DNA from 4 places in the Kitasatospora sp. NPDC057965 genome. Region 2 is predicted to be linked to each of the others. Evidence: riboswitches for the same ligand, from Rfam matches in the RefSeq annotation. Region 2 holds a riboswitch; each other region holds the start of a gene.
The links. Region 2 has a riboswitch for cobalamin ahead of ACFVVU_RS30905 (cobalamin biosynthesis protein). Riboswitches for the same ligand answer to the same signal wherever they lie in the genome.

Region 1 (3,569 bases), on a different contig from region 2:
GGTCACCGTGGAGCCGGCCGGCGTCGGGCCCGTCCGGCTCTCGCTCTCCTCCTTCCACCCGGTGGACGACCCCTCCGCCCTGGTGCTGCTCTTCACCCCGGTCGCCGCCGAGGACCGCAGCCGGATGACCGACCTGGTGGACCGCCCGCTGCGCCCGCTGCCCGTCCAGCAGGCGGGCTGACCGCACCGCACCGGCACGCGCCGAAGCCCGTACGGAACCCCGTACGGGCTTCGGTGCTCCCCTTCTGCGCCGCTCTCCCCGGTCGGTATGGTCGCCCTGGTGTGGGCGATCAAGCAGTTCGGCGAGGAGTCCACCTCGCCGTGCCCTCCGCCTGGGCCGCCCTCGCGCTCGCCGCGCTCACCCTCACCTGGTTCGTACGGCGCTGCCTGCGCAGCGACCACCCCCTGCTCGACCTGGGGCTCTTCAAGAACCGGCAGTTCTCCGCCGACATCATCGCCGCCCTCGGTACGATCAGCCGCCGCATCGGCTCCCGTGCCGTAGTCCTCCAGGAGTTCGACCAGCCGGCCCCAGCCGTAGGCGGCCTCGAACGCGACCGGGGTGCCGATCGGCAGATCCCCGATCACCCCGAGCACCGTCTCCACGCCGTTGGGGACGTTGCGGTTGACCCGCACCGCGCCGTCCTCGTCGATCACGGCGATCTGGGACCGCTTGCGGTGCACGTCGATACCGACGTAGCAAGACACCCGGGAGTCGACACCATGGCCACCATCAACCTCGTCCGCGGCATGGGCAGCCTCTTCAAGGAGTGCGAGCACCCCGAGAGCCGGTGGCCGAGGTGCCCGCACGAGTACAAGATCCGCTACCGCAACGCCGCCGGACGGCAGACCGAGGAGTCCGGCTTCGCCACCCAGGACAGCACTCAGGCAAACGCTCACCATGAGGGAGTACTCGAGGAACGTCGAGGTGCCACCGCGCTGGTCGGCGAAGAGTCCGAACGATCATCCCAGGTACTGGTCGGCACCGGTCTGGCCACGCCTGATAGTTTGCGATAGCCATGGTGTTCGGGAAACCGGTCTGAGTCCGGTGCGGCCCTCGCCACTGTTGCCGCGGAGTGCCGCGGCCCTCGCTGACCGGCTCCGCCAGCGGTCAGGGCCACTGGGACGGCTCGAAGAGCCACCCGGGAAGGTCGGCTGCGGTGCGTCGATGCGGAAGCCAGGAGACCGGCCACGGCGCGACATGTTCCACGAGGGTTTTGGAGAACACGTGCCCCGCACTTTGCCGTACCCGTTTGCGTCCATACGTTCCGCACGCCCCACAGGTCGGGTACGTGCCGGCCGGGCGGTCGCGGCCGTTCTGTTCACCGGTGTGCTCGGCGCCTGCGCAGGCGCCCCCGCGCCCGTCGCGTCCACTGCGACGGGCGGAAGCGCTGCGCCGGTCAGCGTGGACAACTGCGGGACCACTGTGACGGTCGGCGCCCCGCCCGAGCGGCTGGTGACGCTCAACCAGGGTGCCACCGAGGTGGCCCTGGCCCTCGGCCTGGAGTCCCGCATGGCCGGAACCGCCTATCTCGACAACCCCGTCCCGGAGAAGTGGAAGGCGGCCTACGACTCCGTCCCGGTGCTCTCCAAGGACTACCCGACGAAGGAGAAGCTCCTCACCGCCCGGCCCGACTTCCTGTACGCCTCCTACTCCAGCGCGTACACCGAGAAGGTCGCGGGCACCCGGGAGGAACTGCGCGGCCAGGGCATCGCGTCCTACCTGTCCCCGTTCGGCTGCTCGGACAAGAGTCAGGTACCGCCGACCACGTGGCAGGCGATGTGGGGCGAACTGAACGACGTCGCCAAGGTGTTCGGCGTACCGGAACGGGCCGCCGCGATTCAGCGGCAGCAGGAGGACCAGCTGGCGGGGTTCACGGCGACGGCAACGGGCAAGAACCTGAAGGTCCTGTGGTTCGACTCGGACACCAAGACGCCGTACGTCGGCGCCGGCCACGGCGGACCGCAGCTCGTGCTCGACGCCGTGGGCGCCCGCAACGTCTTCGCGGACCTGCCCGGCAGCTGGCAGAGCGTGAGCTGGGAGAAGGTCGTCGCCGCGGATCCCGACGCCATCGTGCTCGCGGACGCCGACTGGGACACCGCCCAGTCCAAGATCGACTACCTGCAGGGCGACCCGGTGCTCAGCAGGCTCACCGCAGTGCAGCGCAAGGCCTTCGTGGTGGTGCCGTTCTCCGAGTCGACCCCCGGTGTGCTGCTCGCCGACGGCGCCGCCCGGGTGTCGGCGGAACTGGGCCGACTGCGCCAGGGTTCATGACCGCCGCACCCCGCCCCGCCGTGCGGCCCGCCGGTCGGGGCCGCACGGCGGGGGTCCTGGCCGCGGCCGGAGCCCTGCTCCTGACCACCGTGCTCCTCGGTCTGGCCGTGGGCTCGCAGCACGAACCGGTCCGGACGGTGATCGAGGTCGTGGTGCGCCGTCTCGGGCTGGGCGACCCGCACGTGACGCTGCTGGACGACCAGATCGTCTGGCAGTTGCGGCTGCCCCGGGTTCTGGGAGCGGCTGCCACCGGCGCCGGCCTCGCGGTCTGCGGCGCCGTGCTGCAGACCCTGACCGGCAACGACCTGGCCGATCCCTTCCTGCTCGGGATCTCGGACGGGGCCGCCGCCGGCGCCGTCACCGTGATCGTCCTCGGCGTCGGCGTGTCCGGCGCCGTGGGTACCGGCGCGGTGGCGACGGCGGCGTTCGCCGGTGCCCTGCTCGCCGCCGTGGTCGTGCTGGCCCTGGCCGGTGCCCGCACCCGAACGCTGCCGACCACCCGGACCGTGCTGGCGGGCATCGCCGTGGGACAGATGTGCGGGGCCTACACCTCCTTCGCCGTGCTGGTCCTCGGGGACCGCAACGCGGCGCGCGGTGTCATGGAGTGGACGCTCGGCTCGGTCGCCGGCGTGCGGTGGCCCACCGCCGTCTTCCTGACCGCGGTCGCGCTGGCCGGCATCACGGTCCTGGCCTCCTCGGCCCGTGACCTGGACGCCTTCGCGTTCGGCGAGACCGCCGCCCGCTCCCTCGGCGTCCACGTCGAGCGCACCCGCTGGGTCCTGGTCGCCACCGCCGCACTGGTGACCGCCTGTCTGGTCGCCCAGACCGGCGTGATCGGGTTCCTCGGCCTGGTCGTGCCGCACGTGGTCCGGCTCGTCTGCGGCCCGCGCCACGCCCTCCTGCTGCCCGTGTCGGCACTGGTGGGCGCGTCCCTCCTGGTGGGCAGCGACATCGTGGCGCGCTCGGTCCTCCCCGACCGGGAGATCCCCGTCGGCGTCGTCATGGCCGGGCTCGGAGCACCGTTCTTCGCCTGGCTGCTGTGGCGCCAGGGGCGGGCCGAGGGGAGGGGACAGTGACGGCGACGCCCCCCGTCGAGCTGCGCGCCGAGGGACTCCGGGTCCGGGTCGGCGGAGCCACCCTGCTGGACGCGGTCTCGCTCGCGTTCGCCCCCGGCCGGGTCACCGGCCTGCTCGGGCCCAACGGCGCAGGGAAGACCACCCTGCTGCGCACGGTCGCCGGACTGACCAGGCCGAGCGCCGGACGGGTCCTCCTGAACGGGGAGGACCTGCACGCGCTC
Region 2 (3,569 bases):
CGTAGCGGTCCGGGTCGGTGTTCCACAGCGCGGCGTGGTCACCGCCGGGGAAGGCCTGGAGGTTGACCACGTCCGGACGGCGGTGGGCGAGGCGCTCGGCCGCGGCGAACGGGGCCACCGGGTCGTCGGGGCCGTGCAGCACCAGGGTGGGCACCCGCAGGTCGGCACCCTCCGCCAGGCGGGCGAAGTCGGCCAGATCCACGCCGGTGCGGCCCTCGGCCGCGAGCGCGCCGAGTTCGGCGGCCGCGCCCCGGAAACCCGCCCGGGCGGCGTCCCGGCGGGCGGTGGCCGGCCAGTCCAGCACCGGCGAGTCCAGGACGAGGCTGCTGATCGAGGGGGCGAGGTCCGAGCGGGCCGCGGTGTGCAGGACCATCGTGGCGCCGAGCGACCAGCCGTAGAGGACGACCCGGCCCGCGCCGGCGTCCAGGGCGGTGCGCACCGCCGCCTCGACGTCCCGCCACTCGGTCTCACCGAAGTGGCCGAGGCCGTCCGGGGAGGCGGGCGCGCCGGCGTCGCCGCGGTAGGTGACGGCGAGCACGGGCAGGCCCAGCCGTTGCAGCTCGGGCAGGACGGGCAGGGTCTGCGCGCGGTCGGCGCCGGGGCCGTGCACCAAGACCACCCAGGTGCCGCGCTTGCCGTCCAGCCGCCAGGCGGGCATCGCGCCGAGCTCGCCCTCGACGGCGGTCTCGGCGAACGGCAGGCCGAGCGCCTGCGCCGGGTCGCCGAGGTGGACCCGGGGGGTGAAGCGGACCTCGGTGCCGGGAGTGAGGGTGCCGCGGTCGGCGCGCACCAGGCGGCGGGTGACGCCCTGCCCGTCGCGACGCAGGACCTCCTCGACGACCGCGTGGCCGTCCTCGCCCCACTCGACGGCCCAGCGGCCGGGACGCTCGCTCACGGGGGTGCGGGTGAAGGTGACCTCGCCGGCACCGAGGCCGCGGACGAGCACCGGGCCGCTGCGGGCGCGGGCCTCCTCGGCCGGGCGGACCATCCGCTCGGACGCCCGGCGGCCGATCACCAGCACGGCGGCCCCGGTGCCGACGGCGGCGGCCGCCACGGTGGCCGCGATTCCCCAACGCATACTCGCTCCCCGGTGCTCGGTGGTCTGGCTCGGCGTCCGGCCCGGTGTCCGGACCCACCCCTCAGTCCACCCGTGCGGGCGGGGGGAAGCCAGTAGGACACGGCCGTACGGGTTGTTCCGGGAGGAAAATCACACCGGCACGTCGGGGGTGTCCGAGGTGTGACCAACACCCGCCACGACCTCGGTTGACTCCCGGTTCGGGCCCGTGATGGGATCCTTCAGCCAATACGGAGGCATGCAGAGGAAGCCGGTGCAAGTCCGGCGCGGTCCCGCCACTGTCACCGGGGAGCACGACCGGAACACGCCACGGCGGGCCGTCAGAAGCCGCTGGAAGGCCCGGGGTGTGCGTTCGACCCGGAAGCCAGGAGACTCTCGCCCCCGGTTCGTCGATCCAGGGCGCGGACCCTGAGTGAGGACACGCACGCGATGCTGCGCCCTGCCGTGCGCCCGCTGTGCCGGGCCGCCGCGTTCGGCGCCGGCGCCGTCGCCGGCTTCCTGGCCGACGCCCGCTTCGGCGACCCGCGCCGCGGCCACCCGGTGGCCGGCTTCGGCTCCGCCGCCGGCCGGCTGGAACGCCGGCTCTGGCGCGACCACCGCGCCGCCGGCACCGCCTTCACCGCCCTCGCCGTCGGCACCGTCGCGGCCGGCGCGCTCGCCGCCGACCGGCTGCTGGCCCACCGTCCGCTCGGCCGGGCCGCCCTCGCCGCCGCCGCGACCTGGACGGTGCTCGGCGGCACCTCGCTGACCCGGGAGGCCCGCACCATCGGCCGTTCGCTGGCGGCCGGCGACCTGACGGCGGCCCGGGAACGGCTGCCGCACCTGTGCGGACGCGACCCGAGCGCGCTGGACGGGCCGCAGCTGGCCCGCGCGGTCGTCGAGTCGGTGGCCGAGAACACCGCCGACGCCGTGGTCAACGCCCTGGTCTGGGGCGGCCTCGCGGGCACACCGGGCCTGCTGGCGTTCCGCGCGGTGAACACCCTGGACGCGATGGTCGGTCACCGTTCGCCCCGCTACGCCCGGTTCGGCTGGGCCTCGGCCCGGCTGGACGACGTGGCGGGCTGGCCGGGCGCCCGGCTGACCGCGCTGCTGACGGTGGCCGCCGCCCCCGAGCCGCGCACCGCCTGGCGGGTCTGGCGGCGCGACGGCTCGGCGCACCCCAGCCCGAACGCCGGCCAGGCCGAGTCGGCCTTCGCGGGCGCGGTGGGCGTGCGCCTCGGCGGCACGCTGCGGTACGGCGAGCGGGTGGAGCACCGCCCCGTGCTGGGCGGGGAGCTGCGCCCCGTCGGGGTGGACGACATCGAGCGGGCCTGCGTGCTCTCCCGGCGGGTGGGCGCGCTGGCCCTGGGTACGACGGTCGCCGGGCACCTGCTGCTCCGGGCGGCCCTGGACGGGATGCGGAGGGGTAGGGCATGAGCAAGGCACTGCTGGTCGCCGGGACGACCTCGGACGCCGGCAAGAGCGTGGTCACCGCGGGCATCTGCCGCTGGCTGGCCCGGCAGGGCGTCGCGGTCGCGCCGTTCAAGGCGCAGAACATGTCGCTGAACTCCTTCGTCACCGCGGACGGCGCCGAGATCGGCCGCGCGCAGGCGATGCAGGCCCAGGCGGCCCGGGTCGAGCCGGAGGCGGCGATGAACCCGGTGCTGCTCAAGCCCGGCGCCGACGGCCGCAGCCAGGTGGTGCTGCTGGGCCGTCCGGTCGCCGAGGTCGGCGCGCTGGACTACCGCGAGCGCAAGCCGGTGCTGCTGGAACGCGCCCTGGAGTGCCTGGCGGACCTGCGCGCCCGCTTCGACGTGGTGGTCTGCGAGGGCGCGGGATCGCCCGCCGAGATCAACCTGCGCGACCGCGACATCGCCAACATGGGCCTGGCCACCGCCGCCGGGCTGCCGGTCGTGGTGGTCGGCGACATCGACCGCGGCGGTGTGTTCGCGGCGATGTACGGGACGCTGGCGCTGCTGTCGGCGGAGGACCAGCGGCACGTGGCGGGCTGGTTCGTCAACAAGTTCCGCGGCGACGCGCGGCTGCTCGCCCCCGGGCTGGAGATGCTGCGCGAGCTGACCGGCCGTCCGGTGCTCGGCACCCTGCCGATGCTGCCGGACCTGTGGCTGGACGCCGAGGACTCGCTCGACCTGTCCACCGTCGTCGACCGGACCGCCGCGCGCGGCCCGTTCGGCGCGGACGTGCTGCGGGTGGCCGTGCTGCGCTTCCCCCGGCTGTCCAACTTCACCGACCTGGACGCGCTCGCCCAGGAGCCCGGCGTACTGGTCCGCTGGGCCACCCGGCCGGAGGAGCTGGCCGACGCCGACCTCGTCGTGCTGCCCGGCACCCGGGCCACCGTCGCCGACCTCCGCTGGCTGCGCGAGCGCGGCCTCGAACCGGTGCTCAAGGCGCGGGCGGCGGCCGGGCGGCCGGTGCTCGGCGTCTGCGGCGGCTACCAGATGCTGGCGCACTCGATCGTGGACGAGGTCGAGTCGAAGGCGGGCGCGGTGGACGG
Region 3 (3,569 bases), on a different contig from region 2:
AGGCGATGGCGGGCGACCTCGTCGAGCTCGAACCCGACGAGTACTGGGGCGTCGCCGTGCCGTGCAACCTCGAACTGCTGCTCTCCCTCGCCCGGGTCGGCCACGGCGTCGGCGACCTGCCGGAGGCCCACGTGATCATGCAGTGGAAGACGACGTTCATGGCCGTCTGGGAGCGGAGCATCGACGGCATGGAGCCCGCCCCGGGCTTCAAGGAGGAACGCCGGGCGGTCCTGAACCGCACGTTCGACCAGCTGGCCGAGGCCATCACCCGGAACGCGGCGGCCGATCCGATCGTGCCCGGCTCCCCGGAATAGCGGACCGCGGCCCCCTCGTTCCCAACAGTCGATCAGAAACACGGCGGACCGCTCCCTGTCGGCCCCGTGCCGCAGACTGAGGCCGAACACTCGGCAGACCTAAGGATGAGCCCTCATGACCGACCGGCCCCTGACCCTGATGGCCGTGCACGCCCACCCCGACGACGAGGCCACCGGCACGGGCGGTGTGCTCGCCCGCTACGCGGCCGAGGGCATCCGAACGGTGCTCGTCACCTGTACCGACGGCGCCTGCGGAGACGGCCCCGGAGGAGTCAAGCCCGGCGAGGCCGGACACGACCCGGCGGCCGTCGCCGCGATGCGCCGTCAGGAGCTGGCGGACAGCTGCGAGGTCCTCAAGGTCAGCCACCTCGAAATGCTCGACTACGCGGACTCCGGGATGATGGGCTGGGCCGCCAACGACGCGCCCGGCTCGTTCTGGACCACGCCGGTCGACGAGGCGGCCGCCCGCCTCGCCGAGCTGATGCGGCGCTACCGGCCCGACGTCGTCGTGACCTACGACGAGAACGGCTTCTACGGCCACCCCGACCACATCCAGGCGAACCGCATCACGTCGCGGGCGCTGGAGCTGGCCGGCACGACGCCGAAGGTGTACTGGACGACGGCCCCGCGCTCGATGATGGCGCGGTTCGGGGAGGTCATGCGCGAGCTCGGCGCGGACTGGGACGAGCCGGGCTCCGCGGACTCGGAGATGCCCGAGATGCCCGAGATCGGCCTCCCTGACGAGGAGATCACCACCTGGGTGGACACCACCGAGTTCGGCGGCCAGAAGTTCGACGCCCTGGCCGCGCACGCCAGCCAGGGCGAGAACATCTTCTTCCTGAAGATGGGCAAGGAGAAGTTCACCCAGCTGATGGGCGTGGAGACCTTCGTCCGGGTCCACGACACCACCGGCGCGGAGCTCCCCGAGAACGACCTCTTCGCAGGCCTGCGCTGAGCGGCCCCCACCCTGCGGCGCCCCGCGCCGATGACCGATGAGCCGTCGCCCGGCCGGGCGACGGCTCATCGGTCGTCAACGGCCTGCTTCTGGAGCAACTCGCGCTGCCCACCGGATCGCTCCAGGTCAGGACCACCCCCTCGATCCCTGCGGACCCGCCCTGTTGCGACCGCGGCGCACCTGCACTGTCTTGTCGGCAGGAGGGCCCAGCGCCTACGGTGTTCCCCGCCGTGGTGCTCGGGAAGACCGGTGGCGGCCCGTGAGGGCCCAATCCGGCGCGGCCCTCGCCACTGTGAAGGGAAGTACCCCCGACGTGCCCGCGACCGACGCGGGCAGTCACCGGTGCCGCACGGCGCACGGGAAGACGAGTCAGGGGTGCGCTCCGCCCTGCCCGGACACGGGTGCGGCGGTACACCCGAAGCCAGGAGACCGGCCACGGCGCGCGCAGTACCCCCCGGCCCCGCCCGGGGGTGCCCCCCATCGAGGAGCTGGAGAGGCCGCCCGTCATGACCCTCACCGACGACACGTCGTCATCGACCCTGCCCAGGGCCCCGCGCTGGCAGCGCGGGGACACCGTCCGCACCGGCGGCCTGCTGGCCGTCATCGCCGCCATGCACGTCGTCGCCTTCGGCACGCTGTTCCTGCTGGTCGCCCCGGAGAGGTACGAGGTCGGCACCCAGGTGTTCGGCGTCGGCCTGGGCATCACCGCCTACACCCTCGGCATGCGGCACGCCTTCGACGCCGACCACATCGCCGCCATCGACAACACCACCCGCAAGCTGATGGCCGACGGCCGGCGCCCGATCTCGGTCGGCTTCTGGTTCGCGCTCGGGCACTCCAGCATCGTCCTGGCGATGGCCGCCCTGGTCGCCGGCGGCGCCCGGTTCGCCGGCACGCTGGTCGACGACGAGTCCACCGTCCGCAGCGTCCTGGGCGTCATCGGCACCGGTGTCTCCGGCACCTTCCTGTACCTGATCGCCGCCCTCAACCTGTTCGCCCTGGCCGGCATCCACAAGGTCTACAAGGCCATGCGGGCCGGGCAGTTCGACGAACGGCAGCTGGAGAAGCACCTCGACGAGCGCGGCTTCATGAACCGCTTCCTCGGCCGCCTCACCAAATCGATCACCCGCCCCGGCCAGATGTACCCGCTCGGCGTGCTCTTCGGCCTCGGCTTCGACACGGCCACCGAGGTCACCCTGATGGTGATGGCCGGCTCCGGCGCCGCCTCGGGGCTGCCCTGGTACGCGATCATCTGCCTGCCGCTGCTCTTCGCCTGCGGCATGAGCCTGTTCGACACCCTCGACGGCACCTTCATGAACTTCGCCTACCACTGGGCGTTCTCCAACCCGGTCCGCAAGGTCTACTACAACCTCACGATCACCGGCCTGTCGATCGCCGTCGCCTTCCTGATCGGCACCATCGAGCTCGTCGGCGTGCTCCACGAGAAGCTCGACCTCACCGACCCCGTCACCACCTGGATCGCCGACATCAGCCTCGACAACGTCGGCTACGTCATCGTCGGCCTGTTCGTCGTCGTCTGGGCCTGCGCCCTCGGCTACTGGCGGCTCGGCAACGTCGAGCAGCGCTGGAGCGCCCGGGTGGAGAAGACCGGCTGACGCCTGTCCGGACCACGCCGCATCCCGACCGGGGCCCGGCACGGCCCCGGTCGGAGCGGGCCCGATCAGAACCTGCGCGCCTCGGTGACCTGGTTCAGGTGGACGAGGACGTCGTAGGCCCGGCCGATCGCGAGCTGCGGCAGGGGGTCCTTGACGAAGACCGTGCCGGCGTCGTAGGTGGGCCGGCTGACGTCCAGCCAGTCGCGGGCCGCCCGGGGAGCGGTGCGCAGGTCGACGTAGTAGTCCCGGTAGCGGACCCGGTCGAGGGTGTACTCGTTCATGTCCGGGGTCGCCGCCGGGACGGTGACGGTCTTCCAGTCGCCGGTCAGGACCGCGTCGGTGGTGAGGAAGGAGCCGCTGTCGAAGGTGAAGCCGATGGCCACGTAGTCGCCGCCGTAGGTGTCGCGCAGCTGGGAGCCCTGCGGCTCGGGGTACAGGAAGGTGTCGGTGGACAGGTAGCCGGCGTGGCCGTTGTGCGCCGACATCAGCACCTTGCCGCCGGTGCGGCGCTGCCACCATGCGGTGTTCTCGGCCATCGCCCGGTCGCGCAGTTGCTCCGAGGCGGCGACGGAGGCCGGGTCGGCGAGGTCGAAGGTGGCGAAGGCGAAGGTCTGGGCGATGTTGCGGGCGTGCTGCACGGCCCACTCGTACGCGTCGTCGCCGGGGGTTCCGCTCGCGGTGACC
Region 4 (3,569 bases), on a different contig from region 2:
GTAGGTGGTCTTCAGACCGACCTTCCACGCGTAGGCGTACATCGAGCTGAGCTTGCCGATGGTCGGCGCGGCCATGAACAGGTTCAGCGACTGGCTCTGGTCGATGTACGGCATGCGGGCCGCGGCCAGGTCGATCAGCGCGCGCTGCGGCAGCTCCCAGGCGGTGCGGTACAGCGAGCGGATCTCGGCGGGCAGCCAGCCGAGCTCCTGCACCGAGCCGTTGGCGTCGCGCAGCGCGTCGCGGGTCTGCTGGTCCCAGACGCCCAGCTCCTTGAGGTCGCGCACCAGGTACGGGTTGACCTGGAGGAACTCACCGCTCAGGGTCTCGCGCTTGAACAGGTTGGACACCTGCGGCTCGATGCACTCGTACACACCGGCGATGGACGCGATGGTCGCGGTCGGCGCGATGGCCAGCAGCAGCGAGTTGCGCAGGCCGGTGGTGGCGATCCGGGCGCGCAGCGCGGCCCAGCGGTCGGCCCACTCGGGGGCGGCCGACGGGAAGTGGTCGATGTGCAGCTCGCCGCGGGCGGCGCGGGTCTCGCCGTAGGCCTCGTGGCGGCCCAGCTGCTCGGCCAGGTCGGCGGAGCGCTCGTACGCGGTGAGCATGATGCGCTCGGCGATGAGCGTGGACAGCCGCGCGGCCTCGGCGGAGTCGAAGTCGATCCGCAGCTTGAAGAAGACGTCCTGCAGGCCCATCACGCCCAGGCCCACCGGGCGCCAGCGGGAGTTGGAGGCGCCGGCCTCGGGGGTCGGGTAGAAGTTGATGTCCACCACGCGGTCGAGGAAGGTGACGGCGGTGCGGACGGTGGCGTCCAGGCGCTCCCAGTCCAGCGCGTTCAGCAGGTCGTCGGCGGTGGCGCCGTCGGCGACGTGGGCGCCGAGGTTGACCGAGCCGAGGTTGCAGACGGCGGTCTCGGAGTCGTCGGTGACCTCCAGGATCTCGGTGCAGAGGTTGGAGCTGTGCACCGTGCGGCCCGGCAGCGCGGTCTGGTTGGCGGCGCGGTTGGAGGCGTCCTTGAAGGTCATCCAGCCGTTGCCGGTCTGCGCCAGGGTGCGCATCATCCGGGCGTAGAGGGTCTGCGCGGGGATGGTGCGCACGGCCTTGCCGGCCAGCTCGGCCTTGCGGTAGGCCTCGTCGAACTCCTCGCCCCACAGGTCGACCAGCTCGGGGACGTCGGCGGGGGAGAACAGCGACCAGTCGGCGTTGGCGTTGACCCGGCGCATGAACTCGTCCGGGATCCAGTGCGCCAGGTTGAGGTTGTGCGTGCGGCGCGCCTCCTCACCGGTGTTGTCGCGCAGCTCCAGGAACTCCTCGATGTCGGCGTGCCAGGCCTCCAGGTAGACGCAGGCCGCGCCCTTGCGGCGGCCGCCCTGGTTGACGGCGGCGACCGAGGAGTCCAGGGTGCGCAGGAAGGGCACGATGCCGTTGGACTTGCCGTTGGTGCCGCGGATCAGCGAGCCGCGCGAGCGGATCCGGGAGTAGGACAGGCCGATGCCGCCGGCGTGCTTGGACAGCCGGGCGATCTGCGCGTAGCGCGAGTAGATCGAGTCCAGGTTGTCCAGCGGGGAGTCCAGCAGGTAGCAGCTGGACATCTGCGGGTGCCGGGTGCCGGAGTTGAAGAGGGTCGGCGAGGAGGTCAGGTACTCCAGCCGGCTCATCAGGCGGTAGAGCTCGGCGACCTCGGCGACCGACTGCTCGGTGTCGCCGACCGCCAGGCCGCAGGCGACGCGGAGCAGGAAGTACTGCGGGGTCTCGACGACCTTGCGGGTGATCGGGTGGCGCAGCAGGTAGCGGGACTGCACGGTGCGCAGGCCGAAGTACTCGAAGCGGTCGTCGCCCCGGGGGTCGACCAGGGCGTCCAGGGCGGCGGTGTGCTTGGCGACGAAGTCGGCGGTGGTGTCGCCGATCAGGCCCTCGGCGTGGCCGACCGCGATCGAGGTGGAGAACGAGACCACGCCCTGGCTCGCCGCCTCGTCCACGATCTCCAGCGCGAGCAGCCGGGCCGCGAGCTTGGAGTACTGGGGGTCCTCGGCGATCATCGACGCGGCGGCGTCGACGGCCAGCCCGCGCAGCTCGGCGAAGTCCGAGCCGGCGTGGCGGCCGCGCAGCGCGGCGGCGGCGACATGGCCGGGGTCGACCTGGGGGAGGTCGGTGCTGCGGTCGGTCAGGAGGCGCAGGAGCGCACCGCCGGGGTCGGAGACCGTCGGGTCGGCGGGGGCGGAGCTGGAACCCTGGGCGGGCAGGGTGGCTGAGGCAGCGGTGGTCAAGGCGCTCTCTCCTGGCGGCGGTCGACGGCGGTGGCTCGGGCCGGGCCGTTCGGGGCAGGGGAACTCGCCACGCGGGCCCGAAGGCGCCGCGCGTGCCGTCCCCGGCCCGCCCGCGAGGCCCGGAAGGTGGTGCTGGTGCCATGGCCCCTGCGGGGAGGCTTCGGCACGCCGTCGGCAGGTACTCGGACTCGCGGCACGCCCGGGGAGGCGGCCGCACACCGCTGCGGGGCAGTCCCGGATTCGCACCGGGTTCCCCTGCGTCGACAGCAGGGACGAGCATACATCTAGTGGTGCTCGCTCGATGCGACACCACATCTTGTGCAGCGTGGCGTGTTGCTCCCATGACCGGTGGTACCGGGACGGTCCTGTGGGCGCCTGCGCGGGGCTGTGTTCTGAAACGGATTGGTCACCGATCGGCCTCTCGTCCGGTGCATGCCCTACGATCTCGGCACATGAGCGAGGGAACGGGCGCTCCGGGGGACTGGGCCGGTAGGGCCGTGCCGCCGGAGCAGGGTCAGCAGCCTGGCGTGCCGGGGCAGGTGCCGCAGCAGGGGCAGCCGCCGGTGGCGCCGCCCGGCGGCTTCGGGCCGCCTCCGACGCCGTACGCGCAGCCGGGAGGGGTGCCGCCGCAGGCTCCTCCGCCGGGGGTGCCGCACCTGCCGTCCGGCACGGTGCCGTACCCGCAGCCGGGGCCGGTGCCCGCGCCCCAGCCCGGGCCGCCGCCCGTGTCGCAGCCGCCGCAGCCGCAGCCGGCGGCCGGTGGGCCGACCCCGTTCGCCCCCCAGTGGCCCCAGCAGGGCGCCCAGCCGCCCGCGCCGTCCGCGACCGAGCCGGACTGGAACGCGATGGCGGACCGGCACGCCTCCGAGTCCCGCCGCCGCAAGCGGCGGTGGATCGGCGCCGTGGTGGCGGCCGCCGTCCTGGTCGGCGGGGTCGTCGGGGCCGCGGTGTGGATCAACGGCCGCGACAAGGGCACCGACGCCAAGCCGACCGTGAGCGCGTCCACCACGGCCGGCAGCCCGTCCGCCACGGCCACGCCCACCGAGCAGGCGCTGGCGGTGATCTCCGACGCCGCCACCGACAAGCTGCCGGTCGACGCCGCGACGCTGTTCCCGGACCAGACCCGGACCGTCGACGGCAAGGTGTGGACCCGTCAGGTGACCGGCGCGACCGCCCCCTGCTCCAAGGCGACCACCGGCGGGCTCGGCCTCGCGCTCGGCGACGACACCTGCCGCTCGCTGGTCCGCGCGACGTACGTGAACGGCGAGAGCGCCGTCACGGTCGGCGTCGCGGTCTTCGAC

Region 1: linked by a shared signal. The riboswitch ahead of ACFVVU_RS03775 (ABC transporter substrate-binding protein) and the one ahead of ACFVVU_RS30905 (cobalamin biosynthesis protein) in region 2 are both predicted to bind cobalamin.
Region 3: linked by a shared signal. The riboswitch ahead of ACFVVU_RS10415 (HoxN/HupN/NixA family nickel/cobalt transporter) and the one ahead of ACFVVU_RS30905 (cobalamin biosynthesis protein) in region 2 are both predicted to bind cobalamin.
Region 4: linked by a shared signal. The riboswitch ahead of ACFVVU_RS13275 (ribonucleoside-diphosphate reductase subunit alpha) and the one ahead of ACFVVU_RS30905 (cobalamin biosynthesis protein) in region 2 are both predicted to bind cobalamin.

The regions. Positions count from the first base shown of each region.
Region 1 is NZ_JBHVPZ010000002.1:397,970-401,538, reverse strand. It holds gene ACFVVU_RS03785 (helix-turn-helix transcriptional regulator) at 1-181, shown strand, start outside; gene ACFVVU_RS03780 (hypothetical protein) at 322-1,014, shown strand; cobalamin riboswitch at 1,001-1,206, shown strand; gene ACFVVU_RS03775 (ABC transporter substrate-binding protein) at 1,424-2,272, shown strand; gene ACFVVU_RS03770 (FecCD family ABC transporter permease) at 2,269-3,348, shown strand; gene ACFVVU_RS03765 (ABC transporter ATP-binding protein) at 3,345-3,569, shown strand, end outside.
Region 2 is NZ_JBHVPZ010000030.1:24,473-28,041, reverse strand. It holds gene ACFVVU_RS30910 (alpha/beta hydrolase family protein) at 1-1,078, opposite strand, end outside; cobalamin riboswitch at 1,259-1,471, shown strand; gene ACFVVU_RS30905 (cobalamin biosynthesis protein) at 1,505-2,491, shown strand; gene ACFVVU_RS30900 (cobyric acid synthase) at 2,488-3,569, shown strand, end outside.
Region 3 is NZ_JBHVPZ010000006.1:339,870-343,438, forward strand. It holds gene ACFVVU_RS10405 (DUF4259 domain-containing protein) at 1-314, shown strand, start outside; gene ACFVVU_RS10410 (PIG-L family deacetylase) at 430-1,269, shown strand; cobalamin riboswitch at 1,484-1,722, shown strand; gene ACFVVU_RS10415 (HoxN/HupN/NixA family nickel/cobalt transporter) at 1,776-2,885, shown strand; gene ACFVVU_RS10420 (erythromycin esterase family protein) at 2,951-3,569, opposite strand, start outside.
Region 4 is NZ_JBHVPZ010000008.1:236,723-240,291, forward strand. It holds gene ACFVVU_RS13275 (ribonucleoside-diphosphate reductase subunit alpha) at 1-2,244, opposite strand, end outside; cobalamin riboswitch at 2,424-2,565, opposite strand; gene ACFVVU_RS13280 (hypothetical protein) at 2,721-3,569, shown strand, end outside.